DNA from 2 places in the Kitasatospora sp. NPDC043949 genome. Region 2 is predicted to be linked to the other one. Evidence: predicted binding sites of a transcription regulator. Region 2 holds the regulator's gene; the other holds the start of a gene.
The links. The regulator HspR, encoded in region 2, represses chaperone genes until heat shock. The targets are predictions, from matches to a motif close to TTGAGNNNNNNNNNCTCAA.

Region 1 (14,127 bases), on a different contig from region 2:
TCACGGTCGGCGCGTTCACCATGGCGCTGCAGTGCCTGTTCGACGTCATCGGCATCGGCGTCGCGGTGCTGATCTTCGTGGTGCTGGGCAACCCGAGCGCCGGCGGCGTCTACCCGGCACCGATGATGCCGCCGTTCTGGCGGGCCATCGGCTCGCTGATCCCGAACGGCGCCGGGACCAGTGCCACCAAGTCGATCGCCTACTTCGGCTCCACCAACCTGGGCATGCCGATCGTGGTCCTGGTGGTCTGGGCGCTGATCGGCATCGGCGTCGCCTACCTGGCCGTGCTGCGCGGCCCGCGCTCCGGCGGCCGCGAGATCGTCGCCGCCGAGGCGTCCTCCGAGGCCTGATCCCCCGCGTTCCTCACCCGGAGCCCCCTGCCGCCCGGCCGGGGGCTCCGGTGCGTCCCGGGCCGGGAGTCAGCCGCCGGCGAGCCGGCCCGGGTCCGCGACGACCGCCCGCACCACGCCCACCGCGGCGCCCAGCAGCGGCCCGCGCCGGCCCAGCCGGGACACCGTCAGCCGCTCGTCCGACCAGGGCCGCACCGTCACCCGGGCGGCCAGCTCGGCCCGCATCGCCGGCAGCAGCCAGGACGCCAGCCGGGCGTAGCCGCCGCCCAGCACCACCTCGGCCGGGTCCAGCAGGTTGACCGCCCCGGCGGCCGCGATGCCCAGCGCCGAACCGGCCCCGGCCAGCACCGCGAGGGCCGGCTCGTCCCCGGCCCCGGCCCGCCCGGCGAGCAGCGTCACCCAGTCGCCCCGCGCGCCCGCCGGCCCGGCCGCCCGCAGCACGGCCGCCTCCCCCGCGTACTGCTCCAGGCAGCCGTGCGCGCCGCAGGCGCAGCGGTGGCCGTCCGGGTGGACCGGTACGTGGCCGAACTCGCCCGCGTAGCCGCGCGCCCCGCGCAGCAGCCGCCCGCCGACCACGATCGCCGCGCCGACGCCGGCCTCGGCCGAGACGTACAGGAAGTCCTCCGGGCCGCCGCCCAGCCACCGTTCGGCCAGCCCGCCCAGGTTGGCCTCGTTGTCCGCCTCGACCGGCAGCTCGGCCAGTTCGGCCGCGCCGGCCGCGCGCAGCGCGGGGCGCAGTTCGGCCGCCAGCGGGACGTCCCGCCAGCCCAGGTTGGCGGCCCGCTGGAGCACCCCGCCGGAGGTGCCGACCAGCCCGGGGACGGCCAGAGTCAGCCCGGCCGGGCGCAGGCCCGACTCGGCGACGGCCGCGTGCAGCAGTTCGGCGAGGTCGGCCATGACCGCGGCGGGCCGGCGGCCCCGGTTGCGGACCTCGCGGCGGCGCCAGGTCCGGACCTCGCCGCTCAGGTCGACCACGCAGGCGCCGAGGTGCTCCACGCCGATCTCGGCGCCGAGGCCGCCGGGCCCGAGCGGGTTGAGCCCGAGCGCGGTGCCGGGGCGGCCGACCTTGCCGCTGGGCGCGGCCGGGCCCTCCTCGACGACCAGGCCGCCGGCGATCAGCTGCTCGGCGAGCGAGGAGACGGCGGCCCTGGTCAGCCCGGTCTCGGCGGCCACCTCGGCCCGGGAGCGCGGGGCGCGCGCGATCACCCCGAGCACCAGGGCCAGGTTGGCCCGGCGCATCCCCTGCTGGCTGGCGGGCCCGCTCCGAACCGCGTCCGGTTCCCCGCGCATAACCCTCACCTCACGGCCTTATGGCGCATCCCGTGGCATCTCGGGTGCAGCGTAACCGGGTTCGTACCTAGGGTGCGCCCGTTCGGCGGGCCGGGTGAAGACCCACCGCTGCATCGCCCAGAAGCGGAACAGCATCGCGACGAAGGTGCCGACGACCATCCCGCTGAGGAAGTCCGCGGTCTCCTGGGCGAACGGGCCGACGTACGGCTCGCGCAGGTCCAGGGCGTAGCGGGAGAGTGCCAGCGGCAGGTCGTTGACGGCGATCGCCATGGCGCTGACCAGGAAGAACAGCAGTGCCTCGCGCGGGTGCCCGGCCGTCCGGAAGGCCCAGCGACGGTTGAGCACGTAGGAGACGACGGTCGAGATCACGGTCGCGATCGTCAGCGCGACCACCGGTTTGTGCTCCAGCACGGTGAACTTCAGCTCGAAGTCGATCACCAGGGTGAGGGTGAAGCAGGCGCCGCCGACCAGCAGGAACTTCACCAGCCTGCGGTGCCGCACCAGGTACGGACGCAGCCGGGCCGGCACCCGGGCCAGGGCGCGCTGCGTGGGGGACGGCATCTCCGCAGTGTGGCACGCGCAGACGCCGTCCTCCCGTCGGTCCTCCCGTCGGTCCGCCCGTCGACCCGGCGCGGCCGGGTCAGGCCGCCGCGGCCAGGACCTTGGCCGGTTCCAGGGCCAGCTCCAGCACCTCCCGCACGTCCGCCACCGGGTGGACGGTGAGCCGCTCCAGCACCTCGGCCGGGACGTCGTCCAGGTCGGCCTCGTTGCGCTTGGGGATGATCACCGTGGTGACGCCGGCCCGGTCGGCGGCGAGCAGCTTCTGCTTCACCCCGCCGATCGGCAGCACCCGCCCGGTCAGCGACACCTCGCCGGTCATCGCCAGGTCGGTGCGCACCTTGCGGCCGGACAGCAGCGAGGCGAGCGCCGTGGTCATGGTGATGCCGGCGCTCGGCCCGTCCTTGGGGACGGCCCCGGCGGGGACGTGCAGGTGCACGCCGCGGTCGCGCAGCGAGGTGACCGGCAGCTCCAGTTCGGCGCCGCGCGAGCGCAGGTAGGAGAGCGCGATGTGCGCGGACTCCTTCATCACGTCGCCCAGTTGCCCGGTGAGGGTGAGTCCGGTGCCGCCGGTCTCGGCGTCGGCGAGCGAGGCCTCGATGTAGAGGACGTCGCCGCCGGCGCCGGTCACGGCGAGGCCGGTGGCCACGCCGGGGACGGCGGTGCGCCGCTCGGCCGGCGCCTGGGCGGCCTCCGGCACGTGGTGGGGCCGGCCGATCAGGGCGCGCAGCTCGTCCGGGCCGATCGCGGCGGGCAGTTCGCGCTCGCCGAGTTCGGCCTGGGCGGCGATCCTGCGCAGCACCCGGGCGATCGAGCGCTCCAGGTTCCGCACGCCGGCCTCCCGGGTGTACTCCCCGGCCAGTCGGCGCAGCGCCGCCTCGTCGACGCTGACCTGGTCGCCGCCCAGTCCGGCCTTCTCGCGCTGGCGCGGGAGCAGGTGGTCGCGGGCGATGACGACCTTCTCGTCCTCGGTGTAGCCGTCGAGGCGGACGAGCTCCATCCGGTCGAGCAGCGGCTCGGGGATGGCCTCCAGCACGTTGGCGGTGGCGAGGAAGACGACGTCCGAGAGGTCGAGCTCGACCTCCAGGTAGTGGTCCCGGAAGGTGTGGTTCTGCGCCGGGTCCAGCACCTCCAGCAGGGCGGCGGCCGGGTCGCCCCGGTAGTCGGAGCCGACCTTGTCGATCTCGTCGAGCAGGACGACCGGGTTCATCGAGCCGGCCTCCTTGATCGCCCGCACGAGCCGGCCGGGCTGCGCGCCGACGTAGGTGCGCCGGTGGCCGCGGATCTCGGCCTCGTCCCGGACGCCGCCGAGCGCGACCCGGACGAAGGTGCGGCCCATGGCGCGGGCCACCGACTCCCCGAGCGAGGTCTTGCCGACGCCGGGCGGGCCGACCAGCGCCAGCACCGCCCCTCCGCGCCGGCCGCCGACCAGCCCGAGCCCCTGGTCGGCCCGGCGCTTGCGCACCGCGAGGTACTCGACGATGCGGTCCTTCACGTCGGCCAGGCCGGCGTGGTCGGCGTCCAGCACGGCGCGGGCGCCGGCGATGTCGTACGCGTCCTCGGTGCGCTCGTTCCAGGGCAGCTCCAGGACGGTGTCCAGCCAGGTGCGGATCCAGGGGCCCTCGGGGGACTGCTCGGAGGCCCGCTCCAGCTTGTCGACCTCCTTGAGGGCCGCGTCGCGGACCTTCTCGGGCAGGTCGGCGGCCTCGACCCGGGCGCGGTAGTCGCCCTCCTCGTCGGCCGGGTCGCCGTTGAGCTCGGCCAGTTCCTTGCGGACGGCCTCCAGCTGGCGGCGGAGCAGGAACTCCTTCTGCTGCTTGGCCACGCCCTCCTCGACGTCCTTGCGGATGGTGTCGTTGACCTCCTCCTCGGCGAGGTGGTCGCGCAGCAGGGTCAGCGCGTACTCCAGGCGGGCGACCTGGTCGGCCTCCAGCAGCACCTTGAGCTTCTGCTCGGCGGTGGCGAAGGGCGCGTAGCCGATGTTGTCGGCGAGCTCGCCGACGCCCTCGATCTGGGCCACCCGGTCGACGATCTGCCAGGCGCCGCGCCTGCGCAGCCACTGGGTGGACAGCGCCTTGTACTCCTTGACCAGCTCGGCGGCCCGGCCGGCCACCGGGGTGTCCACCGAGGACTCCCGGAAGGGCGTGGTCTCCACCCAGAGGGCGGCGCCGGGGCCGGTGGTGCCGGCCCCGATGCGGACCCGGCGCACGGCGCGCACCAGCGCGGCCGGCTCCCCGTCGGCCAGTCGGCCGACCTGTTCGACGGTGGCCAGGGTGCCGACCGCCGCGTACGAGCCGTCCACCCGCGGGACCAGCAGGACCTGCGGCTTGCCGGTGCCGGTGGCCGCCGCGCGGGCGGCCTCGACCGCGGCGCGCACCTCGGTGTCCTTGAGGTCCAGCGGGACGACCATGCCCGGCAGGACGACCTCGTCGTCGAGCGGCAGCACGGGCAGGGTGAGCGGTGTGGACGTCGATGCCATGATCTCTCCCCAGTCAGTGAAGTTGAGTCGACCTGACTAAGGCCTGGCGCGCGCCGGATGTTCCCGGGGCGGCGTTCGCCGTGAGCGAACAGGAGCGGGTGTGGAGCGAGCAGGGGAGGGCGAGGGAAGTGCCGTCAAAAGCGCCCGGGGGCGACACCCGGAAGGGTCAGCGCACGTCCAGGACCGGAGCGCCGCCCGGCGCGGGCGAGGAGCCCGCGGCCGGCGCCTCGACCCGGCGCGTCCGCGGCTTCGGCCGCGGCCGGCGGGCCTGGGCCCGGCGCAGCCAGCGCCACAGCGCCACCCCGGTGAGCACCGCGGCCGGGTGCCCCACGGCGGTGACCAGGTCCCGCTCGGTGAGGATCTGCTCGGCGATCAGCAGCCCGGCGCCGCCGAGCGCGACCAGCCGCCCGCGCCACGGCAGCAGCCCGGCCACCGCGCCCAGACAGGTGAGCACGCCGTAGCTGACGCCGATGTCCAGGTAGTCCAGCGCCCCGGCCTCCATCCGCCCGGTCTCCACCGCGGTGATCACCACGCCCTGGGACAGCAGCGTGGCCGTGACGTGCCCGATCGCGAAGACCGCCGCCGCCCGGGCGGGGCCGATCCGGCGCTCCAGCGGCGCGAGGGTGACGGCGAATCCCCACAGGTACGGCATCCACACCTCGCCGGCCACCCAGAAGCCGCTGAGCACCAGCGCGCGCAGGGGGTGCTGCAGGAGGTTGTGGCCGTCGGAACTGGAGGCCTCCTGCAGCCGCTGCACGAGTTCCGGATCGGCGAGTTTGGCAAAGGTCGTGGTGGCGCCCACCACGGCGAGATAGCCGAGGGTGAAGGGGTTTCGCCGGGGTGTCGGCACCCGCGCCAGCAGCCACTCGACGACGCCGGTGCGCAGACCGTGCCGGAGCATCCCGTACGGCGGGCCGGCGGGCGGCGCCCCGACCCGTCCGGCACCTCGCCGCAGTCCAGCCATGCCGCCCTCCGCTCCACGCCGGCAGCCACCGGCCCCTCACCCAGGTGCCCAACGTACCGGCGCGCGCCGCGGATCCCGCCCTGCGGGGGCGTTGTCGTGGCCACGTTACGTCGAGGTTCTGAGAGGCATCTGAGAAAAGCCGGTGAAGACCGTCAGGAAACCGGTCGACCGGATTCCTGATATTGGTCCAGACCTTCTTTCGGCGAGCGCGCCGACAGGGGCTCTGACCGGCGACTTGGCGTCAACTCGACTGCATACGTACCGTTACGCAGAGAAAAATCGCCGGGTAAGGTATCGGCCCGTGCCCACTCGTGCAGTGGGCTCCGAGGGCGGCCCGACAGCCGGCCCACGGGCCGGAAACGTCCGGTCCACCTGCCGGGAGGCATCCGCTGTCCGTACGCTGCGAAGTGCGCGGGAGAAGTGGGCGGGCGACAATCCGCCCGCCGACCCGCACGCACGACGGGACGGCGGACCCGGCACAGTCCACGACGGAACAAGACTACGAGCGGAGTCCCGCCATCCCCACAGGTGGCCGGCCCGCAGCCCTGGGGGCGGTGGCGTGACCGTGACAGAACTTCAGCAGGACAACAACCACAGCGGCGGCACGGTGAGCAGCCAACGCAGAGTGCTGGTGGTGGAGGACGAGCCGACGATCGCGGAGTCGATCGCGGCCCGGCTGGGCGCGGAGGGCTTCAAGGTCGCCGTGGCCCACGACGGGCCGGGCGCGGTCGACGGCTTCCACACCTGGCAGCCGGACCTGGTGGTCCTCGACATCATGCTGCCCGGCTTCGACGGCCTTGAGGTGTGCCGCCGGATCCAGGCGCAGCGCCCGGTGCCGGTGCTGATGCTGACCGCGCGCGACGACGAGACGGACCTGCTGGTCGGCCTCGGCGTGGGCGCCGACGACTACATGACCAAACCGTTCTCGATGCGCGAACTGGCCGCCCGGGTCAACGTGCTGCTGCGCCGCGTCGAGCGCGCCCAGCAGGCGGCCCGCACGCCCGCGCTCGGCTCGCTGCGCTTCGGCGAGCTGGAGATCGACCACGTGCAGCGCCGGGTCCGGCTCGCCTCGGGCGACGTCCACCTGACGCCCACCGAGTTCGACCTGCTCGCCTGCCTGGCCGCGCAGCCGCGCGCCGTGCTGACCCGCGAGCAGCTGCTGGCCGAGGTCTGGGACTGGACGGACGCGTCCGGCACCCGCACCGTGGACAGCCACGTCAAGGCGCTGCGCCGCAAGATCGGCGCGAGCTGGATCCGTACCGTCCACGGCGTCGGGTACGCGCTGGAGGCCCCGCTCTCCTAGCGGCGAGCCTCGGGCGACGGGCCTCCGGGGGGCCCGTGTCCCGAACTGCCGCGCACCACGCGGGGGACGTACGCGGGGATCACAGGGGACCAATGACCTTTCCACAGCAACGCAACGGGGACACCGGCGGCACGCGGTCGCAGACGCTGGCCGCCCGCGCCGCCCGCCGGGTCTGGGCCGACATCCGGCCGCTCGACCCGGTCCGCTCGATCAAGGGCAAGCTCGCCCTGCTGGTGATCGTCTCCGTCTTCCTGGCCACCGGCATGGTGGTCGTGGCGATCCGGTCCGAGACCCAGATCCGGATCATCATGGTCTTCTCCATGATCGCCTCGCTGCTCTTCATGCAGTTCCTCGCGCACGGGCTGACCGCCCCCCTGCGCGAGATGACGGCCGCCGCCCGCGCGATGGCCTCCGGCGACTACAGCCGCCGGGTCGAGGTGAACTCGCGCGACGAGATCGGCGAACTGGCGACCACCTTCAACCAGATGGCCGCCGATCTGGGGGCCGCCGACCGGCACCGCCGCGAGCTGGTCGCCAACGTCTCGCACGAGCTGCGCACGCCCATCGCCGCGCTGCGCGCCGTGCTGGAGAACGTGGTGGACGGCGTCGTCCAGCCCAATCCGGCGACCCTGGGGGCCGCCCTGGAGCAGACCGAGCGGCTCGGCCGCCTGGTCACCCACCTGCTGGACCTCTCCAAGATCGACGACGGCGTTGTCGATCTGGACGCCCGCCCCTTCGAGGTGCGCGAGTTCCTGGACGGCGTGCTGCGCGGGGTCACCGTGGACGGCGCGACGGCCGGCGGGGCGTTCTCCCGGCGCGGCGACGTCCGGCTGGCGCTGGAGGTCAGCCCGACCGGCCTGACCGGCGTGGCGGACCCGGAACGGCTCCACCAGGTGGTCGCCAACCTGGTCGACAACGCCTGCAAGCACTCCCCGCCCGGCGGGACCGTGACGGTGCGCGCGCGGCCCGACGGCGGGCCCGGCGGCCTGCTGCTGGAGGTCGAGGACGAGGGCCCGGGCATCCCGCCGGCCGACCGCGGCCGGGTGTTCGAGCGGTTCAGCCGCAGCGGCACCGCGACCGCCCAGGGGCCCGGCTCGGACGGCGGCACCGGCCTCGGCCTGGCCATCGCCCGCTGGGCGGTGGACCTGCACGGCGGTCGGATCGCGGTCGCCGAGTCGCCGCGCGGCTGCCGGATCGAGGTCCGGCTGCCGGGGCAGCGCTGAGGGTCGGATGTGTCACAGAAGCGACACAGACGTACACGAAGATCATTGGATGATCCGCATGGGGCTTTGTCCGGTTTTGCCCAGATATGCCCTATGGGTGGAGGCGATCGCTTCCCCTCAGATACGGCTTTCTAACGCACATTTTCAGCCAAACTGCAGGTCAGGACTGTGATCTGGGCGACGCCTGGGGCCCGGGGACTGCGCGATCACTGGTCAGGGGCGTAGCCTTAATCCCCGCTGTCCAAACATCCCAAAAGGAAGCGGAAGAGGGCGGTTGCCGCCGTGTCGCCACAGTCCCCTGAAACCCCCAATAGCTCGGCTAGCTCCACTGGCTTCGGTCCCAATGAGTGGCTCGTCGATGAGATCTACCAGCAGTACCTCCAGGACCCGAACTCGGTCGACCGAGCCTGGTGGGACTTTTTCGCCGACTACAAGCCCGGTACCGAGGTGACCCCAGTGACCCAGGCCGCGACCCAGGCCGGCCCCACGCCGACCCCTGCCGCTGCCCCCGCGCCCGCTGCTGCTGCTCCGGCCGCGACCGCCCCCGCCGCACCGGCCGCCCCGGCCGCTCCGGCGCCGGCCCCCGCGCCGCTCGCCGCAGCTCCCGTCGCGCCCCCGGCCCCGGCCCCCAAGGCCGCCGCCCCGACCGCTCCGGCCGCTCCGGCCGCCGCCGCGGCGGACGCGCCCGCCGGCCCCGAGCTGATCCAGCTGCGCGGCCCGGCCAAGGCCGTCGCCACCAACATGGACGCCTCGCTGGAGGTGCCGACCGCGACCTCGGTCCGCGCGGTACCCGCGAAGCTGTTGATCGACAACCGCATCGTCATCAACAACCACCTGCAGCGCGCCCGCGGCGGCAAGGTCTCCTTCACCCACCTGATCGGCTACGCCCTGGTCCAGGCCATCAAGGCCGCCCCGGGCATGAACTACAGCTACAAGGTGGAGAACGGCAAGGCCTTCCTGGTCAAGCCCGAACACGTCAACCTCGGCCTGGCCATCGACCTGGTCAAGCCGAACGGCGACCGCCAGCTCGTCGTCGCGGCCATCAAGAAGGCCGAGACCCTCGACTTCTTCGGCTTCTGGCAGGCCTACGAGGACATCGTCCGCCGGGCCCGCGCCAACAAGCTGACCATGGACGACTTCACCGGCGTCACGGTCTCGCTGACCAACCCCGGCGGCATCGGCACCGTGCACTCCGTGCCGCGCCTGATGCAGAACCAGGGCACCATCGTCGGCGTCGGCGCCATGGAGTACCCGGCCGAGTTCCAGGGCTCCGCCCCGGAGACCCTGTCCCGCCTGGGCGTCTCCAAGATCATGACGCTGACCTCGACCTACGACCACCGCGTCATCCAGGGCGCGGCGTCCGGCGAGTTCCTGCGCGAGATCCACCGCCTCCTCCTCGGCGAGAAGGGCTTCTACGACGAGATCTTCGAGTCGCTGCGGATCCCGTACGAGCCGGTCCGCTGGGCCACCGACGTCGCCACCACCCACGACGACGAGGTCAACAAGACCGCCCGCGTCATGGAGCTGATCCACGCGTACCGCGTGCGCGGCCACCTGATGGCCGACACGGACCCGCTGGAGTACAAGCAGCGCAAGCACCCCGACCTGGACGTCACCACCCACGGCCTCACCCTGTGGGACCTGGAGCGCGAGTTCGCGGTCGGCGGTTTCGGCGGCCAGAAGATGATGAAGCTCCGCGACATCCTCGGCCTGCTGCGCAACACGTACTGCCGCACCGTCGGCGTCGAGTACATGCACATCCAGGACCCGAAGCAGCGCAAGTGGCTGCAGGAGCGCCTGGAGAAGCCCTACTCCAAGCCCGAGCGCGAGGAGCAGCTGCGCATCCTGCGCCGGCTGAACTCGGCCGAGGCCTTCGAGACCTTCCTGCAGACCAAGTACGTCGGGCAGAAGCGCTTCTCGCTGGAGGGCGGCGAGTCGCTCATCCCGCTGCTGGACGCCACCATCGACGCCGCCGCCGAGCACCGCCTCGACGAGGCCGTCATCGGCATGGCCCACCGCGGCCGCCTGAACGTGCTGGCCAACATCGTCGGCAAGCCGTACGGCAAGATCTTCGGCGAGTTCGAGGGCAACCTCGACCCGAAGTCGATGCACGGCTCCGGCGACGTGAAGTACCACCTCGGTTCCGAGGGCACCTTCACCGGCCTGGACGGCGAGACCATCAAGGTCTCGCTCGCCGCGAACCCCTCCCACCTGGAGACGGTCGACCCGGTCGTCGAGGGCATCGCCCGCGCCAAGCAGGACATCCTGGACCAGGGCGGCACCACCTTCCCGGTGCTGCCGATCCAGATCCACGGCGACGCGGCCTTCGCCGGCCAGGGCGTCGTCGCGGAGACCCTGAACATGTCGCAGCTGCGCGGCTACCGCACCGGCGGCACGATCCACCTGGTGGTCAACAACCAGGTCGGCTTCACCGCCGCCCCGGCGTCCTCGCGCTCCTCGATGTACTGCACCGACGTGGCCCGGATGATCGAGGCCCCGATCTTCCACGTCAACGGCGACGACCCGGAGGCCGTGGTCCGCGTCGCGCGGCTCGCCTTCGAGTTCCGCCAGACGTTCCACAAGGACGTCGTGATCGACCTCATCTGCTACCGCCGCCGCGGTCACAACGAGGCCGACAACCCGTCGTTCACCCAGCCGCTGATGTACGACCTGATCGACAAGAAGCGCTCGGTGCGCAAGTTGTACACCGAGGGCCTGATCGGTCGCGGCGACATCACCATGGAAGAGGCGGAGCAGGCGCTCCAGGACTTCCAGGGCCAGCTGGAGAAGGTCTTCGCCGAGGTCCGCGACGCCGCCCAGACCCCGGCCCCGGCCACCGCCGGCAAGCCGGTCGCCGACTTCCCGGTCAACATCCAGACCGGCATCTCCCAGGAGATGGTCAAGCGGATCGCCGCCTCGCAGGTCAACCTGCCGGACTGGCTGACCGTCCACCCGCGCCTGCTGCCGCAGCTCCAGCGCCGCGCCGCCTCCGTCGAGGACAACACCATCGACTGGGCGACGGGCGAGACCCTCGCCATCGGCTCGCTGCTCATGGAGGGCCACCCGGTCCGCCTGGCCGGCCAGGACAGCCGCCGCGGCACCTTCGGCCAGCGGCACGCCGTCCTGATCGACCGCAACACCGGCGAGGACTACACCCCGCTGCAGTACCTCACCGAGGACCAGGCCCGCTACACCGTCTACGACAGCCTGCTGTCGGAGTACGCGGCGATGGGCTTCGAGTACGGCTACTCGCTGACCCGCCCGAACTCGCTGGTCATGTGGGAGGCGCAGTTCGGCGACTTCGTCAACGGCGCGCAGACCGTGGTGGACGAGTACATCGCCTCCGCCGAGCAGAAGTGGGGCCAGCACTCGGGCGTCACCCTGCTGCTGCCGCACGGCTACGAGGGCCAGGGCCCGGACCACTCGTCCGCCCGCCCGGAGCGCTTCCTGCAGCTGTGCGCGCAGAACAACATGACGGTCGCCATGCCGACCCTGCCGTCGAACTACTTCCACCTGCTGCGCTGGCAGGCGCACAACCCGCACCACAAGCCGCTGGTCGTCTTCACCCCGAAGTCGATGCTGCGTCTCAAGGCCGCGGCGAGTGCGACCGAGGAGTTCCTGTCCGGCTCCTTCCGCCCGGTCATCGGTGACAACACCGTCGACCCGGCGCAGGTGCGCAAGGTCGTCATCACCGCCGGCAAGTTCTACTACGACCTGGCGGCGGCCCGCACCGAGCGCGGCGTCACCGACACCGCGATCGTCCGGGTCGAGCGGCTCTACCCGCTGCCGGTGGCCGAGCTCCAGGAGGAGCTCGCCCGCTACGGCGACGACGTCCAGTTCGTCTGGGCGCAGGAGGAGCCGGACAACCAGGGCGCCTGGCCGTTCATCGCGATGAACCTGGTCGACCACCTCCAGGTCGTCGTCGGCCGCAGCGCCAACGGCTCGCGGCTGCGCCGCGTCGCCCGCACGACGGCCTCGTCCCCGGCGGTCGGCTCGGCCAAGCGGCACGCCGCCGAGCAGCAGGCGCTGATCGAAGAGGTCTACTCGCTCTGAGGCCCTGACGCCCCGAGGCGCTGGAGCACCGACGCCCGCGGCCCCCGTCCTCCCCTGGGAGACGGGGGCCGCGGGCGTCCCCGACTATCCTGACCAGGTCAATCCCCATCGGACCGGAGTGAACCCGTGTACTTCACCGACCGCGGCATCGAGGAGCTGCAGAACCGGCGCGGCGACGAGGAGGTCACCTTCGAGTGGCTGGCCGAGCGACTGCGCGAGTTCGTCGACCTCAACCCGGACTTCGAGATCCCCGTCGAGCGGCTGGCTACCTGGCTGGCCCGGCTCGACGACGAGGACGACGAGTGACCGGTGCGGTGCCGTCGCACTGAACCGCTGATGAGGGGCCCGGGAGGCGATCGCCTGCCGGGCCCCTCACGTATCCGCGCCCGCCCGTAGGGGGCGCCTCGGGGGCGGCTCCGGGACGGCTCAGGGACGGGATCCGGGACGGCGCGCTTGACTTGCGCGTCACGCGATATATCGTCTTTGGAAGAGAACGCGATACATCGCGATCGGCAACGGGAGGCGGCAGAGATGAGCCAGTGGACGGTCGAGGGACCCGAGAGGATCACCATCGACGAGGCGGTCCGGGCGCTGCACGTGCGGATCATCGAGGGCACGGTGAACGTGGTGGCGGCCGAGGGCCCGGCCCGCCTGGAGGTCACCGAGCTCCAGGGCGAGCCGCTGCACGTGACCCTGGTGGACGGCGTCCTGACGGTCACCTACAAGGACATCAACAGCTGGGGCGAGTTCGGCGACCGGCTCAAGTCGGTCGACGCGGTCAAGGGCTTCTTCAGCTCCTTCAAGCGCAAGCGCGTCGCCGGCGTCACCCTGACCGTCCCGGCCGACGCCGAGGTCAAGGTCGGCACCGTCTCGGCCGACGCCACCGTCTCCGGGATCACCGGCCACGTCTCGGTGCAGAGCGCCAGCGGCGACGCCACCCTGGTCGGCCTGACCGGCCGCACCGAGGCCAACACCGTCACCGGCGACGTCGACGCCCAGTCGGTGGCCGGCCAGCTCAAGGTCAACACCGTCTCCGGCCAGCTCACCGTCGTCGCCGGCACCGCCGACCGGGTCCAGGCCAACGCCGTCACCGGCGCCGTCACCCTGGACCTCGACGTCGCCAACCCGGCCGACGTCAAGGTCACCACCGTCAGCGGCCCGGTCGTCATCCGGATCCCGTCGCTGGCCGACGCCAAGGTCGAGGCCGGCTCCACCAGCGGCGACATCTCCAGCACCTTCGACGGCCTCAAGCTCAGCGGCAGCTGGGGCGCCAAGCGCCTGTCCGGCCAGCTCGGCGACGGCCGGGGCAGCCTCGCCGTGACCACCGTCTCCGGCGGCGTCACCGTGCTGCGCCGCCCCGACCCCGAGGACGAGGCGCCGGTGGTCGTCAAGGAGCTCCCGGCCGGACTCGGCAAGCCCGACCTCACCAAGGAGGCGTGAGATGACGCCCGTGTTCGGCCACGGCCGGCTCCGGCTCTACCTGCTGAAGCTGCTCGACGAGGCCCCGCGGCACGGCTACGAGGTGATCCGCCTGCTGGAGGAGCGCTTCCAGGGCCTGTACGCGCCCTCCGCCGGGACGGTCTACCCCCGGCTCGCCAAGCTGGAGCAGGAGGGCCTGGTCACCCACAGCACCGAGGGCGGCCGCAAGGTCTACCGGCTGACCGACGCCGGGCGCGCCGAACTGGAAGCCCGACAGGGCGAGTTGGACGACCTGGAAGTGGAGATCCACGACTCCGTGGCGCAGTTGGCCGGGGCGATCCGCGAGGACGTCCGGGACAGCGCCAAGGACCTGCGCGAGGAGCTGTGGCAGGCCGCCCGGCAGGCCCCCCGGCCGGACCGCGCCGAGGGCGGGGACCCGTGGTCCGGACCGTGGGGCGACAACGAGTCCTGGCAGCGCGCCAAGGAGG
Region 2 (14,127 bases):
ACCGGCCTGCCGCCGGCGCCGCGCGGCCTGCCGCAGATCGAGGTCACCTTCGACATCGACGCCAACGGCATCATGCACGTCGGCGCGAAGGACCTCGGCACCGGCAAGGAGCAGAAGATGACCGTCACCGGCGGCTCCGCGCTGCCGAAGGACGACATCGAGCGCATGATGCGCGAGGCCGAGCAGTACGCGGAGGAGGACCACAAGCGCCGCGAGTCCGTCGAGACCCGCAACTCCGCCGAGCAGCTCGTCTACTCGACCGAGAAGTTCATCGCCGACAACACCGACAAGCTCCCCGCCGACGTCAAGGCCGAGGTCGAGACCGCCATCGGCGAGCTCAAGGAGGCCCTGAAGGGCGAGGACATCGCGAAGATCCGCGAAGCCTCGGAGAAGGTCTCCACCACCGCGCAGAAGCTCGGCCAGGCGCTGTACGCCAACGCCGACGCCGCCGCCCCGGCCGGCGAGTCCACCCAGGCCAAGGACGACGACGTCGTCGACGCCGAGATCGTGGACGACGAGAAGCCCAAGGGCGGTGCGGCATGACGGACAAGCCGCAGGGCGGCAAGCCCGGCGACGACTCCGCCGCCGACGAGGCTGTGATCAAGGCCGCCGAGGAGGCCGCCGCAGCCGGCGCCGCCGACTCCGGCTCCGGTGCGGGCTCCGACGAACTCGCCACTGCCAAGCGGGAGTCGGCCGAGCGCACCGCCGACCTGCAGCGCCTGCAGGCCGAGTACCAGAACTACCGCAAGCGGGTCGAGCGCGACCGGCTGACGGTCCGCGAGATCGCGGTCTCCAACATCCTGGAGTCCCTGATCCCGGTGCTCGACGACATCGGCCGCGCCCGCGAGCACGGCGAGGTCACCGGCGGCTTCAAGTCCGTCGCCGAGTCCCTGGAGACGGTCGTCGCCAAGCTGGGCCTCCAGCAGTTCGGCAAGGAGGGCGAGCCCTTCGACCCGACCATGCACGAGGCGCTGATGCACAGCTACTCCTCGGACGTCACCGAGGACACCTGTGTGCAGATCCTCCAGCCCGGCTACCGCATCGGCGAGCGGATCATCCGCCCCGCCATGGTCGCCGTCGCGGAGCCCCAGCCGGGCACCCAGACCACGGCCGCGCCCGACGGCGAGGCGAAGTCCGGGGACGCGGACAAGTCCGACGGTGGTTCGGACAGCTGACAACCTGTGACAGCTGACAACCAGTGCGCTGCGGAGTCGTACGCCGGCCAGTACGGCGGCCGGCTCCGCAGCGCGCTGTCAACAGCGCCCGGTGAAGCGGCTGTTGACAGCGCAGCGACGATGGACATCGGGAGGTGGCGGCAGCTATGAGCAAGCGCAGCGAGCGAATCGTTGAAAAACGAATCGTTGAAAGGCGCGTGTTGCGCGGAGCGGCTGCCGAGCGGAGCGAGGTGGACGCATGAGTGGCAAGGACTACGTGGAGAAGGACTACTACAAGGTCCTCGGCGTGCCCAAGGACGCCACCGCCGCCGAGATCAAGAAGACCTACCGCAAGCTCGCGCGCGAGTTCCACCCGGACGCCAACAAGGGTGACGTCAAGGCCGAGGAACGCTTCAAGGACATCTCCGAGGCCTACGACGTCCTGTCCGACGAGAAGCGCCGCAAGGAGTACGACGAGGCCCGCAGCCTCTTCGCCAACGGCGGCTTCCGGGCCGGCGGACCCGGCCAGGGCAACGGCAGCTACAACTTCGACTTCGGCGACCTCTTCAGCGGCAGCCAGAACACCGGCAGCGGCGGGCTCGGCGACGTCTTCGGCGGGCTCTTCAACCGCGGCGGCGGCCGGCAGGCCCAGCCCCGGCGCGGCGCCGACGTCGAGACCGAGGTGACCCTCGCCTTCGACGAGGCCGTCGACGGTGCGACCGTCCCGCTGCGGATGACCAGCCAGGCCCCCTGCCGCAGCTGCAACGGCACCGGCGCCAAGTCCGGCACCACCCCGCGGGTCTGCCCGACCTGCGTCGGCGCCGGCACCGTCAGCCGCGGCCAGGGCGCGTTCGCGCTCTCCGAGCCGTGCAAGGACTGCCGCGGGCGCGGCATGATCGTCGACGACCCGTGCGTCGACTGCCACGGCAGCGGCCGGGCCAGCTCCGCCCACACCATGCAGGTCCGCATCCCGGCCGGCGTCCAGGACGCCCAGCGCATCCGGCTCAAGGGCAAGGGCGCCCAGGGCGAACGCGGCGGACAGCCCGGCGACCTCTACGTCACCGTGCACGTCGGCCCGCACCCCGTCTTCGGGCGCAAGGGGGACAACCTCACCGTCACCGTCCCCGTCACCTTCCCCGAGGCCACCCTCGGCGCCACCATCGAGGTGCCCACGCTGAACGGGCCCGCCGTGAAGCTGAAGCTGCCCCCCGGCAGCGCCAACGGCCTCACCATGCGCGCCCGCGGCAAGGGTGCCACCCGCAAGGACGGCACCCGCGGCGACCTCCTCGTCACCGTCGAGGTCGTGGTGCCGCGGCACGTCACCGGGGACGCGCTGAACGCCCTGGAGCAGTACCGCGAGGCCACCGCCTCCGACGACCCACGAGCCGCCCTGTTCCGGGCGGCGAAGGGAGCGTGACGACCAGATGATCCCCGACAGCCCCATCGGCCCCGGCATCGGTGAAGGCCTGCCCGGCATCGGCTCCGGCCTGCCCGGCGACGGCCGCCGCACCCGGCGGCCCACCGCCCCGCCGCAGTACGTCCTCACCGAGGACACCCCGGTGTACGTCATCTCCGTCGCCGCCGAGCTCTCCGGCCTGCACCCGCAGACCCTCCGCCAGTACGACCGCCTCGGTCTGGTCAGCCCCGACCGCACCGCCGGCCGGGGCCGCCGCTACTCCGCGCGCGACATCCAGCAGCTGCGCGAGGTCCAGCGGCTCTCCCAGGACGAGGGCATCAACCTGGCCGGCATCAAGCGGATCATCGAGCTGGAGAACCAGGTCACCGCGCTCCAGTCCCGCATCGGCGAACTGGTCGACTCCCTCGAAGGCGCCACCAGCGCCCTCCAGCAGCGCGAGGCCGCCGTCCACGCCTCCTACCGCCGCGACCTCGTCCCCTACCAGCCCCCCACCCAGTCCAGCGCCCTGGTCGTCTGGCGCCCCAAACGCTGAGACTTGGCTGAACACCTCCGGCCGCCGGCTCCCCTCCACCCGGGGGGGTGCCGGCGGCTTGATCGTGGTGAGAGAGTGCTGTCGAACAAATCTGGCCGCCCTCACCGATGCCACCCGATCTGGCATGCTGCACTGCGATTCCGGTATTGGTGCCCGGCAGGTAGTGCAGACACGGCCACGGCAAGGAGCCCGCAGATGAGTGGACGAGAACAGCCCAGTACCGCCGCGATTGGGCCCTCCGTCCTCTCGAAAGAAGCGCGGGAGTTGTATCTGGCGGTCATCCGCGAGAACGGACGGCTTCCGAAGGACTCCGACCTCGCCAGGGCGGGCGGGGCCCAGGAGGAGTTGGTGGCCATAGGCCTTCTGGTCGCCGACACCGACGAGCCCGGTGTCCTCGTCGCGGTCGACCCCCAGCAGCTGTCCGAGAGCCTCTCCGTGACCTGGCAGCGCCAGGCGCTCGACCTGCTCACCCGCGCGTCGGCCCTCGCCACCGATCTCCACGACCTGACGGCCGCTTACCACTCACCGGAGCAGGCCGGCGGCGCGATCGAGTACGTGCGGGGGAAGGTGCTGATCAACCAGCGGGTGCAGCAGATCGTCGCCAGCGCCTCGGAGGAGATCCTCGCCGCCCAACCCGGCGGGCCGCGCCCGTCGGAGGCGCTCACCGGCATCCTCACCCGCGACCTCGAAGCCCTCCGCCTGGGCATCACGCTCAGGACGATCTACCACCCGAGCACCCGGTACCACGCTCCCACCAGGGAATACGTGGCCACGATAACCAAGGCCGGCGGGCGGTTCCGGACGCTGGAGGAGCCCTACACGCGATTGATCGTCATCGATCGCCGAATCGCGGTCATCCCCATCGCCGAGGACCTCAATCTGGCTGCCTTCGTGCACGATCGGGCCGTCATCAGCTACCTGATCAGCGAGATCTTCGAGCGGAACTGGAGCCGGGCGCTGGACTTCGACGGCGCGCGCGCCGTTCCGCAGCAGGTGGTCTCCGGGATGCGGCAGACGATCATCGACCTCATGCTCGAAGGCGTGAACCACCGGGTGATCGCCCGCAGACTCGGCATCAGTGAAAGGACGCTCGCGCGGCACCTGGCCGAGATGCGCGACGAGCACAATGTCGAGTCGCTCTTCCAACTCGGGTACGCATTGGCCAGGAACAGCGTTCCGACCGACTCCGACAGCTATCACTGACCAAGCGTCGCGGCGGTCTCAGTTCCAGATCGTGTCATTGGCCAGCGCCATGGTCTTCGGCGCTGCCGCATCGTGGGAAACCCCGATGTTCCAGATCGTGTCGTCGGCCGGACTCGAACCGCTGCTGATGAAAAGCGCCAGACCCACAACGACTGGAACCAGGACAAACCGCACCACCCGGCGTATCCGAGACATGGTGCCCCCTCTCTTTGTTTAAGACTTGACGCGGGTACCCAGCCATTGTTTCGAACAACCTGCCACATAATGCCGCAAGCCCATGCCGGAAGCCAGGGGGCCTGCTACCCCAGTGCGTCATCTCTCTGCCAGGCATCGAGATGACACCACGGCTCTGTGGACGGTGGCGACGGTCGACAGAGACGATCAGTGCACTCCCCAACCCCTCTCGCGGGAGGGGGAAGACGGGGACACCACAAACAACATGTCCATGACTAGTTCGTTTCGACCACAACGAATGCACAGCAGCATTCCGATAGTCACCACCCAACGGGGCGATCGGCCTGGTTGGCACCTATCCCCGGAGTCGACAATGAGTGAGCCCTACCTGCGAGAGCACGCCGGACAGACCCCCGAGGGCCGGCGTGCGCGTGTGTTCCTGGCCGCGCCGCTGATGCGGCTGACCGGGCCCGCGGACAGTGTGGTGACGCTCGCCAGCCGGACGCGGCTGACGACGCTCCGTACCACCCTGCTCCGCAGCGGTGCCGCCGTGTACAGCGCGCACCACAGTGATGCCTGGACCGTCGCCGGGCAGGCGCCGGAGCCCCGGGTGCCGTCCGACTTCCGGGCCCTGCAGTCCGCGGACCTCGTGTTCGCCTACGTCGGGGCGCCGCTGTCGGCCGGGGTGAGCCTGGAGCTGGGGTGGGCGTCGGCGCTGCGGAAGCCGATCGTCCTCCTCGTCGACGAGGCCATCACGCACAACCCGCTGATCGCCACCATCGAGCAGGTCGCCCCCGTCCTGCCGCTGGTCTTCGACGACACCTGGTCGCAGGAGGCCCTCAACCACACCGTGGAGACCGCGCTCGACTGGGCCGGCATGGCGCTGTCCCTGCGCGAGGGCTTCTGGACCGCCCCCGGTGAGCAGTTCAACGTCCCCCGGCAGCAGCCCCCCGTCGTCGGCCGGGCCGGCTACTGGCCGACCAGCGCCGCCACCGGCTGAACAGCGCTCACCCATCGGGCTCCCCCGTCCGGGCGCCCCGCAGCTGCCAGCCCAGCTGGAACAGCGTCTCCGCGTCGTGCAGTTCGCGCAGCCGGGCGATGTGGCCGGCCACCGTCCGCTCGCTGAGGCCGAGGCGCCCGGCGATGGCGCGCTGGGTGAGGCCCTGGGCGAGGAGCCGGCCGACCTGCTCGTGGGCCGTCGACTCGGGAGCGGACGCCTGGTCGGCGCTCCAGAGGAGGCGGCCTGAGCGGGCCCAGTCCCGTTCGAACACGGCCAGGAAATGGTCGACGGTCGCCGGATCCTCGATGAAGGTCGCGCTCCGGAGGTCGTCGGCGGACTGGAGCACGGCGATCCGGCGGTCGAAGATGTGCAGGTGGCGGAACGGCTCGGCCAGGACCCGGAAGCGGGCGCCCAGTTCGGTGCCGCGGGCGGTGTGGTCGGCGGTCGCCTGGTCCCGGACGGCGCCGGGTGCGTAGATCACCCGGATCCGGCCGCCCCGGCCGCAGAACCGGCCGATCCGTTCCAGGGCCTCCTCCAACTGGTGGGCGTGGCGGGGCCGGCCGGGCTGGGCGACGAGGATCTCCTGGCGGCAGGCCGCCTCCACCTCGGTGAACCGCCGGATGACCGCGCCGAGGCCCTGGACGTGATGCACCGTACCGGCGCGGTCGGTCGGGCGCGGGGCCGTGTCGTAGGCCTTGGTCAGGTCGTCGAGGGCCTGCGGGAGTTGGGCGGCCTGGACGAGCAGCCGGGTGCCTTCGGCCCGGAGCTCGGCACTGATCCGGTCGCCGACCGTCCGCGGGTTGACGGCGGTGCAGACGTCGGATTCGGGCCGGGCGAGCAGCAGCCCGAGCGCGAGCAGGTGTTCCAGGGCCGGTCGGTCGGCGTCGGCCACCTCGGCCCGGTCGATCCAGCCGCCGCGCCGGAGGATGCGCAGGTACAGGTCGTGTGCGGCCTGGTCGGGCCGCTCGGCGCCGCGCCCGTGCATCACGGCACCCGCCGACGGGCGGCGTCGGCCGCCGACCGGAGCTGCCAGCCGAGTTGGAAGAGCGTCTCGGCGTCGTACAGTTCGCGCAGCCGGGCGATGTGGCCGGCCACCGTGCGTTCGCTCAGGCCGAGGCGGGTGGCGATGGCGCGCTGGGTGAGGCCCTGGGCGAGGAAACGGCCGACCTGGTCGGGCAGGGAATCGGCTGGTTCGGTGGCTTCCGGGCCACGGGACCAGCGGACCCGGGCGGCGCGCTGCCAGTCGCGTTCGAAGGCGTCGGCCATGAAGTCGACCACCACCGGGTCCTCGACGAAGGCCGCGCGGCTGTTGTCGGACGCGGCGGGGATGACGGCCACCTTCCGGTCGTAGATCAGGACCCGCCGGAACGGCTCGCCCAGCACCCGGTACCGGCAGCCGATCTCGGCGGACGCGGCGGCGAAGGCGGCGGTCGCCGGGTCTGCGGCCGCCGCCGGCTCGTAGATGCCCCGGACGGTGCCGCCGCGCTCGGCGAGCCGCCGCATCCGGTCGAGGGCGTCCGGGAGCCCCTCGACGGGCCGGGCACCGCCGGGCTGGGCGGACAGCATCTCCTGCGAGCACTCGGCGTCGAGTTGGGCCAGGCGCAGGCGGATCTGTTCGAAGCCGTGCACGTACGTGACATCGACGGAGCACTCGGGGTGGCGCGGCGTGACGTCGAAGGCCTGCGCCAACTCGGCGAACCGCTCGGGTGCTTCGTCCGCCCTGGCCAGCAGTTCGCCACCCACGGAACGCAGTTCGGATCCGATCCGGCCGATGACGACACGCGGGTTCACCGCGGCGTAGGCCGCGTCCTCGACCCTCGGGACGACCAGTCCGAGGTCGAGCAACCGCCCCAGGACCGGTTCGTCAGCCGGAGTCAGGTCGGCCGCCCGGAGGATGCCGCCGTTGCCGACGACGGCGAGGTACAGCGCCCGGGCGGCGTCGTCGGGCAGGGGGGAGGTCGACGGATCGGTCATGGGGATCCCCCCGGAGCCGCCCGCCGAGGTGGACGAGGGTACGGGCGCGGGGCGGGCCGGTCGGCTGGGGCCCGCTCGGCGGGGCCGGGTTCATCGGTCATCGCGGGCGCCTCTCATCAGCCAGCCGAGTTGGAAGAGGGTCTGGGCGCCGTGGCGGTCGCGGAGGCGGGAGATGTGGGCGGCGACGGTGCGTTCGCTGAGGCCGAGGCGGGTGGCGACGGCGCGCTGGGTGAGGCCTCGGGCGAGGAGCCGGCCGACCCGGTCGGGGATGGTGCGGGTGGGGCCGAGGGCGGCGGAGGTTTCGGCGGTTTCGGCGCGGGCCCAGTCGCGCTCGAAGGCGCCGACCAGGAAGGTGATGGCGGCCGGGTCGGTGATGAAGGCGGCGGTGCTGTTGTCGTCGTTGGCGGAGATCACGGCGACGGTGCGGTCGAAGACGAGCAGCCGCTGGAACGGTTCGTCGAGGACACGGATGAGGGAGCCGTGCTGGGTGACCTCTTCGACGTAGGCGAGGGCGGGCGGGTCGGCGAGGGCGACGGGCTGGTAGATGGTGCGCAGGGAGCAGCCGCGCTGGAGCAGGTGGAGGTCCTGGAGGAGGGCGACTTGCAGGGTGCCGGCGGGGCGGTGGCCGGGTTGGGCGGCGAGGACTTCGGAGCGGCAGTCGGAGGCGAGCTGGGAGATCCGCTGGCGGATGTGGACGTGGCCCTCGACGTGGACGGCGCCGCCGGCCCGGCCGGAGGGCCGGGGCATCGCGTCGTAGGCGCGGGTGAGGCCGTCGAGGGCGCCCGGGAGGTTCTCCGCGCGGACCAGCAGCCTGGTCGCCTCGCTGCGGAGTTCGGCGCCCAGGCGGTCGGTGACGGAGCGCGGGCTGACGGCGGTGTAGCAGTGGTCCATCGGGTTGGCGATGAGCAGGCCGAGGTCGACGAGCTGCTGGAGCGCGGCCTGGCCGGTGTCCTGGGTGTCGGTGAACGGGATGCGGCCGCCCCGGGCGAGGATCGCCAGGTACAGCTGCCGGGCGGCCTCGTCGGGTTCCTCGCCCGGTGGCTGCCCGTGCTGCGGCGCGACCGCCGGTTCCGCCGTCACGTCGCACACTCCCTGCCGGATGCTTCTCCCTCGTCGCCGCGCCCGCGCCGTCGGGCGCGGGGCTCGGCGGTCACGGTACCGGGCTCGACGTCGGCCCCCGGGGCCCGGGTGCCGTCGCACTCCGGGGTGTCCTGGGGGCCGACGTCGCCACGCCCGTGCCCAGGCGCTTCCGTCGAGGCGGAGCAGCAACGCCTCGACGGCTCCGGTTCCGGGGGCCATCACCACACATGGCGCCCCGGCCGGCGCTCTTCCCCCCCGTTTCACGCGTGCGGGACGTTGCACCCGTGGTCAGTTCCGAAGAGCAAGTCGCCACCATCGGGCTGCGGTGCCCGGACGGCCTGGCGTGACTCCACCCTCACAGCGTGACGGCCGGTGAACAAGTGTCGCCCGAGTGCAGGTTCGCGCAATTGCAGCTATCTGCACGACGGGTACGGCGGGAGGGGTCGAGCGGCGGGCCGGGTTCCGGTAAAGGCCGAGGCCAGCGCGGTGCCCGGGTGGTCACCGCCCGTACGGTCGGTCGGCCGTGCGCGGTCGGGCCGCGGGTGCGGGTTCCTGCAACGGCGGCGTGCCGCGGGAGGAGTCAGGCACGCCCCAGCAGGCGTCCCCGGGCGAGCCCGGCGGCGGTCCCGCCGGCGGCGAGCACCCAGGCGGTGGCCAGCAGCAGGTAGAGCCCGGCGGCGATCGCGGTGAAGCCGCCGAACCCGGTGTGCCGGGCGAGCGCGGAGGCGCCGGTGACGCAGGTGCCGATCGGGAAGGTGTACGCCCACCAGGTCATCGCGAACGGCATGCCGGCCCGGCGGGCGCGCAGGTTGGCGGTGAGCGCGACGGCCAGCCAGAGCATCGCGACGCCGAGCACCGCGACGCCGTACAGCTCCGCGAAGGGGAGCATGGCGGGGGCCAGCGCGGGCAGCACCGGGCGGGCGGCGTCGGCGAGTTGGTGGACGGCGGTGACGGACTGGCCGAGCGGGCCGAGCACCAGGAACAGCGAGGGGGTGAGCACCAGGGTGGGCAGCTTGCTGTGGAACAGCCCGGTGAAGACCACCGGCAGCAGCACCAGGGTGGCCAGCAGGCCGATCCCGAAGAGGGCCCAGCAGGCGTACAGCATGGCCTGCTGCGGCAGCCCGGCCGGCAGGTGCGGGACGAGGGCCGGGCCGGTGGCGGAGGCGACCAGCGGGGCGACCACCGGCAGCAGCCAGGTCGGGTTGGCTTCCAGGGCGGAGACCGGGTGCCGGGTGATCATCAGGTACGGGATGCCGCCGGCGACGGCCAGCGCGTACAAGGTGCCGACGCCCCACAGCACGGCGTCGACGGCGACCGCGGGGCCAGTGCCGATCACCCGGGAGCCGAGCAGCAGGGTGCCGAGGCCGACCGAGAGCAGGGCCATCGGCGGGCAGCCGTAGAAGACGGCGGTGGCCGGGTTGTCCAGCAGCTGGGTGCGGGCGGCCTCGCGGTGCCGGGTGAGGTGGACCAGCCGGGCCGCGCCCAGCACCAGCAGGGCCGCGAGTCCGAGCGCCCACATCACCTCGCCGAAGCCGATCAGCCCGGGCGGCCGGAGCGGCAGGACGGCCGCGCCGTTGCCCAGGATCGCGGTGCCCATGACGGCGGCGTACCAGTTGGGGCCGAGCTGGGCGAGGTCGAGGCGGGCACCCAGCGAGGAACGGGAGGGGCGGGAGGAACGGGAGGGGCGGGTGAGCGGGCGGGCATCGGCCAGGGTGGACATGGTTCCACCGTGCCGCCCCGCGCCGGGCTCCGGTAGCGCCGCGGGTTCTATGAGGACATAGCCTGGACCTATGGCCCTCTCCCCCCGCGTCCCCGAGCTCGGCGCCCTGGAACTGCTGCTCGCGGTGGCCCGGCTGGGCAGCGTCGGGCGGGCCGCGGCCGAACTGGGCGTGAGCCAGCCGACCGCCAGTGCGCGGATCAAGGGCATGGAGCGGCAGATCGGCGTCCCGCTGCTGGAGCGCTCGCCCCGGGGCAGCCGGCCGACCGAGGCGGGTCGGCTGGTGGTCGAGTGGGCCGGGCACGTGGTGGAGGCGGCGCAGGCGCTGGACGCGGGGATCGACGCGCTGCGCGAGCGGCGGGACGCCAAGCTGCGGGTGGTGGCCAGCCTGACCGTCGCCGAGTACCTGATGCCGGGCTGGCTGCTGGCCCTGGCCGAGGCCAGTCCGGGCACGGCGGTGACGCTGCGGACGGCGAACTCGGCGGAGGTCGCCGGGCACCTGCTGGCCGGGGACGCCGACCTCGGCTTCGTCGAGGGCCCGTCCACCCCGCCCGGGCTGGCCGGCGCGGTGGTGGCGGCGGACCGGCTGGTGGTCGTGGTGGCGCCCGGCCACCCGTGGGCGCGCCGCCGGGCGCCGCTGACCGGGCCGGAGCTGGCCGCCACCCCGCTGGTGCTGCGCGAGTCGGGCTCGGGCACCCGGGAGGTGCTGGAGATGGCGCTGGCGCCGTACGGGGGCGCGGTGCGGCCCCGGCTGGAGCTGGCCTCGTCCACCGCGCTGAAGGCGGCGGCGATGACCGGGGCCGGGCCGGTCTGCCTGAGCGAGCTGGCGGTGGTGGAGGAGTTGGCCGTCCGGCGGCTGGTGGCCGTGCCGCTGGCCGAGGGGCTGGACCTGCGACGGCCGCTGCGCGCGGTGTGGCCGGCCGGGCAGCGGCCGAGCGGGCCGGCCCGGGAGCTGCTGGGGCTGACCCGCCGGACGCCCCGCGCGCAGCGGCCACCCCGGGTGGAACGCGCGGAACGGGTGGAACGCGCGGAACGGGCGTAAGAACTTGAGCGGAATAGACTCAACTTAGTGCATGCTGTACGTAGCAGCATTGAAGGACGACGAGGGAGGACCCCCCAGCAGTGGACGCCAGCAAGTTCACCACCAAGACGCAGGACGCCCTGTCCGCCGCGATCCGGCAGGCGGGCGCGTCCGGGAACCCGGACGTCAAGCCGGTGCACATCCTGATCGCCCTGCTGGAGCAGCCCGAGGGCATCGCCCGGCCGCTGCTGGAGGCGGTCGGGGCGGACGTCACCCGGATCGACGCCGAGGCCCGCCGCCAGCTGACCGCCCTGCCCAGCGCGATGGGCTCGACGGTCGCCGCGCCGCAGCTCTCCCGGGACACCCTCGCGGTGCTCACCGAGGCCGGCAAGCGCGCCGACGACCTGGACGACCAGTACGTCTCCACCGAGCACCTGATGGTCGGCCTGGCCGCCGAGGGCGGGCCGGTCGCCGAACTGCTGGCGCGGCAGGGCGCGACGGCGAAGGACCTGCTCGCCGCGTTCAAGGACGTGCGCGGCAGCGGCCGGGTGACCTCTCCGGATCCGGAGGGCACCTACAAGGCGCTGGAGAAGTACGGCACCGACCTGACCCAGGCCGCCCGGGACGGCAAGCTCGACCCGGTGATCGGCCGGGACCAGGAGATCCGCCGGGTCGTCCAGGTCCTCTCCCGCCGGACCAAGAACAACCCGGTGCTGATCGGCGAGCCGGGCGTCGGCAAGACCGCGGTGGTCGAGGGCCTGGCCCAGCGCATCGTCGCCGGCGACGTGCCGGAGTCGCTGCGCGGCAAGCGGCTGGTCGCGCTGGACCTCAGCGCGATGGTCGCGGGCGCCAAGTACCGCGGCGAGTTCGAGGAGCGGCTGAAGGCCGTCCTGAACGACATCAAGCAGAGCGACGGCCAGGTCGTCACCTTCATCGACGAGCTGCACACCATGGTCGGCGCGGGCGCCGGCGGCGACTCCGCGATGGACGCCGGCAACATGCTCAAGCCGATGCTGGCCCGCGGCGAGCTGCGGATGGTCGGCGCCACCACGCTGGACGAGTACCGCGAGCGGATCGAGAAGGACCCGGCCCTGGAGCGCCGCTTCCAGCAGGTGCTGGTCGGCGAGCCCAGCGTGGAGGACTCGATCGCCATCCTGCGCGGCCTCAAGGGCCGCTACGAGGCGCACCACAAGGTGCAGATCGCGGACGCCGCGCTGGTCGCCGCGGCCACCCTGTCCAACCGCTACATCACCTCCCGCTTCCTGCCCGACAAGGCGATCGACCTGGTCGACGAGGCGGCCTCCCGGCTGCGGATGGAGATCGACTCCTCCCCGGTCGAGATCGACGAACTCCAGCGCTCCGTCGACCGGTTGAGGATGGAGGAGCTGGCCCTGGAGAAGGAGTCGGACGCCGCCTCGATCGACCGGCTGGCCCGGCTGCGGCGCGATCTCGCCGACAAGAACGAGCAGTTGAGCGCCCTGACCGCGCGCTGGGAGCAGGAGAAGAAGAGCCTCAACCGGGTCGGCGAGCTCAAGGAGCGGCTGGACGACCTGCACGGCGCGCTCGAACGGGCCCAGCGTGACGGGGACTTCGAGCGGGCGTCGAAGCTGATGTACGCGGAGATCCCGGCCGCCGAGACGGAGCTCGCCGAAGCCCAGGAGCGGGCGGCCGACCAGGACGCCTCCGCCTCGATGGTGAAGGAGGAGGTCGGCCCGGACGACGTGGCCGACGTGGTCGCCTCCTGGACGGGCATCCCGGCCGGCCGCCTGCTGGAGGGCGAGAGCGCCAAACTCCTGCGTATGGAGGAGGAGTTGGGCCAGCGCCTGATCGGCCAGGCGGAGGCCGTACGGGCGGTCTCGGACGCGGTGCGCCGCACCCGTTCCGGCATCGCCGACCCGGACCGCCCGACCGGCTCGTTCCTCTTCCTCGGCCCGACCGGCGTCGGCAAGACCGAACTCGCCAAGGCCCTGGCCGACTTCCTCTTCGACGACGAGCGGGCCATGGTCCGGATCGACATGAGCGAGTACGGCGAGAAGCACTCCGTCTCCCGCCTGGTCGGCGCCCCGCCCGGGTACATCGGCTACGAGGAGGGCGGCCAGCTCACCGAGGCGGTCCGCCGCCGCCCGTACAGCGTGGTGCTGCTGGACGAGGTGGAGAAGGCCCACCCGGAGGTCTTCGACGTCCTGCTCCAGGTGCTGGACGACGGCCGGCTCACCGACGGCCAGGGCCGCACGGTGGACTTCCGCAACGCGATCCTGATCCTCACCTCCAACCTGGGCTCCCAGTTCCTGGTCGACCCGGCCACCCCGGAGGACCGGAAGAAGGCCCTGGTGCTGGACTCCGTCCGGGCCGCGTTCAAGCCCGAGTTCCTCAACCGGCTGGACGACATCGTGGTCTTCGACCCGCTGGGCACCGCCGAGCTGAGCCGGATCGTCGACCTCCAGGTGGCCCGCCTCGGCGACCGGCTGCGCGAGCGGCGGCTCACCCTGGACGTCTCCGAGGCCGCCCGCGACTGGCTGGCCCTCACCGGCTACGACCCGGCGTACGGCGCCCGCCCGCTGCGCCGGCTGGTCCAGTCCGCGATCGGCGACCAGTTGGCCCGGGCCATCCTGTCCGGCCAGGTGCACGACGGGGACACCGTCCTGGTCGAGCGGGACGAGGAGGGCGACCGCCTCACCGTCCGCAGCCGCGGACCGCTGGAGAAGTAGCACCACCAGCCCGGGCCGCCCGCACGACAGCGCGGGCGGCCCGGGCAACACCCTTGCCGCACAGCACAGTTGACGGCCCACTCGGCTACGGCCGCACCCCGCCGCACCCCGCCGGAGCCCCGGCAGCGACGGCCCTCCAACCGGACA

Region 1: lon (endopeptidase La) is a predicted target of HspR. The motif match lies at 4,700-4,718, and genes of this name have one in related genera.

What each region holds. Positions count from the first base shown of each region.
Region 1 is NZ_JBWKEQ010000008.1:175,163-189,289, forward strand. Features, by position in the region: gene AC07AL_RS09675 (ABC transporter permease) at 1-350, shown strand, start outside; gene AC07AL_RS09680 (ROK family protein) at 420-1,640, opposite strand; gene AC07AL_RS09685 (GtrA family protein) at 1,659-2,201, opposite strand; gene lon (endopeptidase La) at 2,281-4,677, opposite strand; gene AC07AL_RS09695 (rhomboid-like protein) at 4,844-5,641, opposite strand; gene AC07AL_RS09700 (response regulator transcription factor) at 6,207-6,944, shown strand; gene AC07AL_RS09705 (sensor histidine kinase) at 7,037-8,167, shown strand; gene AC07AL_RS09710 (multifunctional oxoglutarate decarboxylase/oxoglutarate dehydrogenase thiamine pyrophosphate-binding subunit/dihydrolipoyllysine-residue succinyltransferase subunit) at 8,450-12,220, shown strand; gene AC07AL_RS09715 (DUF6104 family protein) at 12,347-12,526, shown strand; gene AC07AL_RS09720 (DUF4097 family beta strand repeat-containing protein) at 12,752-13,660, shown strand; gene AC07AL_RS09725 (PadR family transcriptional regulator) at 13,662-14,127, shown strand, end outside.
Region 2 is NZ_JBWKEQ010000032.1:55,781-69,907, reverse strand. Features, by position in the region: gene dnaK (molecular chaperone DnaK) at 1-543, shown strand, start outside; gene grpE (nucleotide exchange factor GrpE) at 540-1,175, shown strand; gene dnaJ (molecular chaperone DnaJ) at 1,414-2,571, shown strand; gene AC07AL_RS24815 (heat shock protein transcriptional repressor HspR) at 2,579-3,103, shown strand; gene AC07AL_RS24810 (helix-turn-helix domain-containing protein) at 3,299-4,306, shown strand; gene AC07AL_RS24805 (hypothetical protein) at 4,325-4,501, opposite strand; gene AC07AL_RS24800 (TIR domain-containing protein) at 4,854-5,480, shown strand; gene AC07AL_RS24795 (LuxR C-terminal-related transcriptional regulator) at 5,488-6,465, opposite strand; gene AC07AL_RS24790 (LuxR C-terminal-related transcriptional regulator) at 6,465-7,454, opposite strand; gene AC07AL_RS24785 (LuxR C-terminal-related transcriptional regulator) at 7,545-8,534, opposite strand; gene AC07AL_RS24780 (TDT family transporter) at 9,115-10,254, opposite strand; gene AC07AL_RS24775 (LysR family transcriptional regulator) at 10,325-11,293, shown strand; gene clpB (ATP-dependent chaperone ClpB) at 11,374-13,980, shown strand.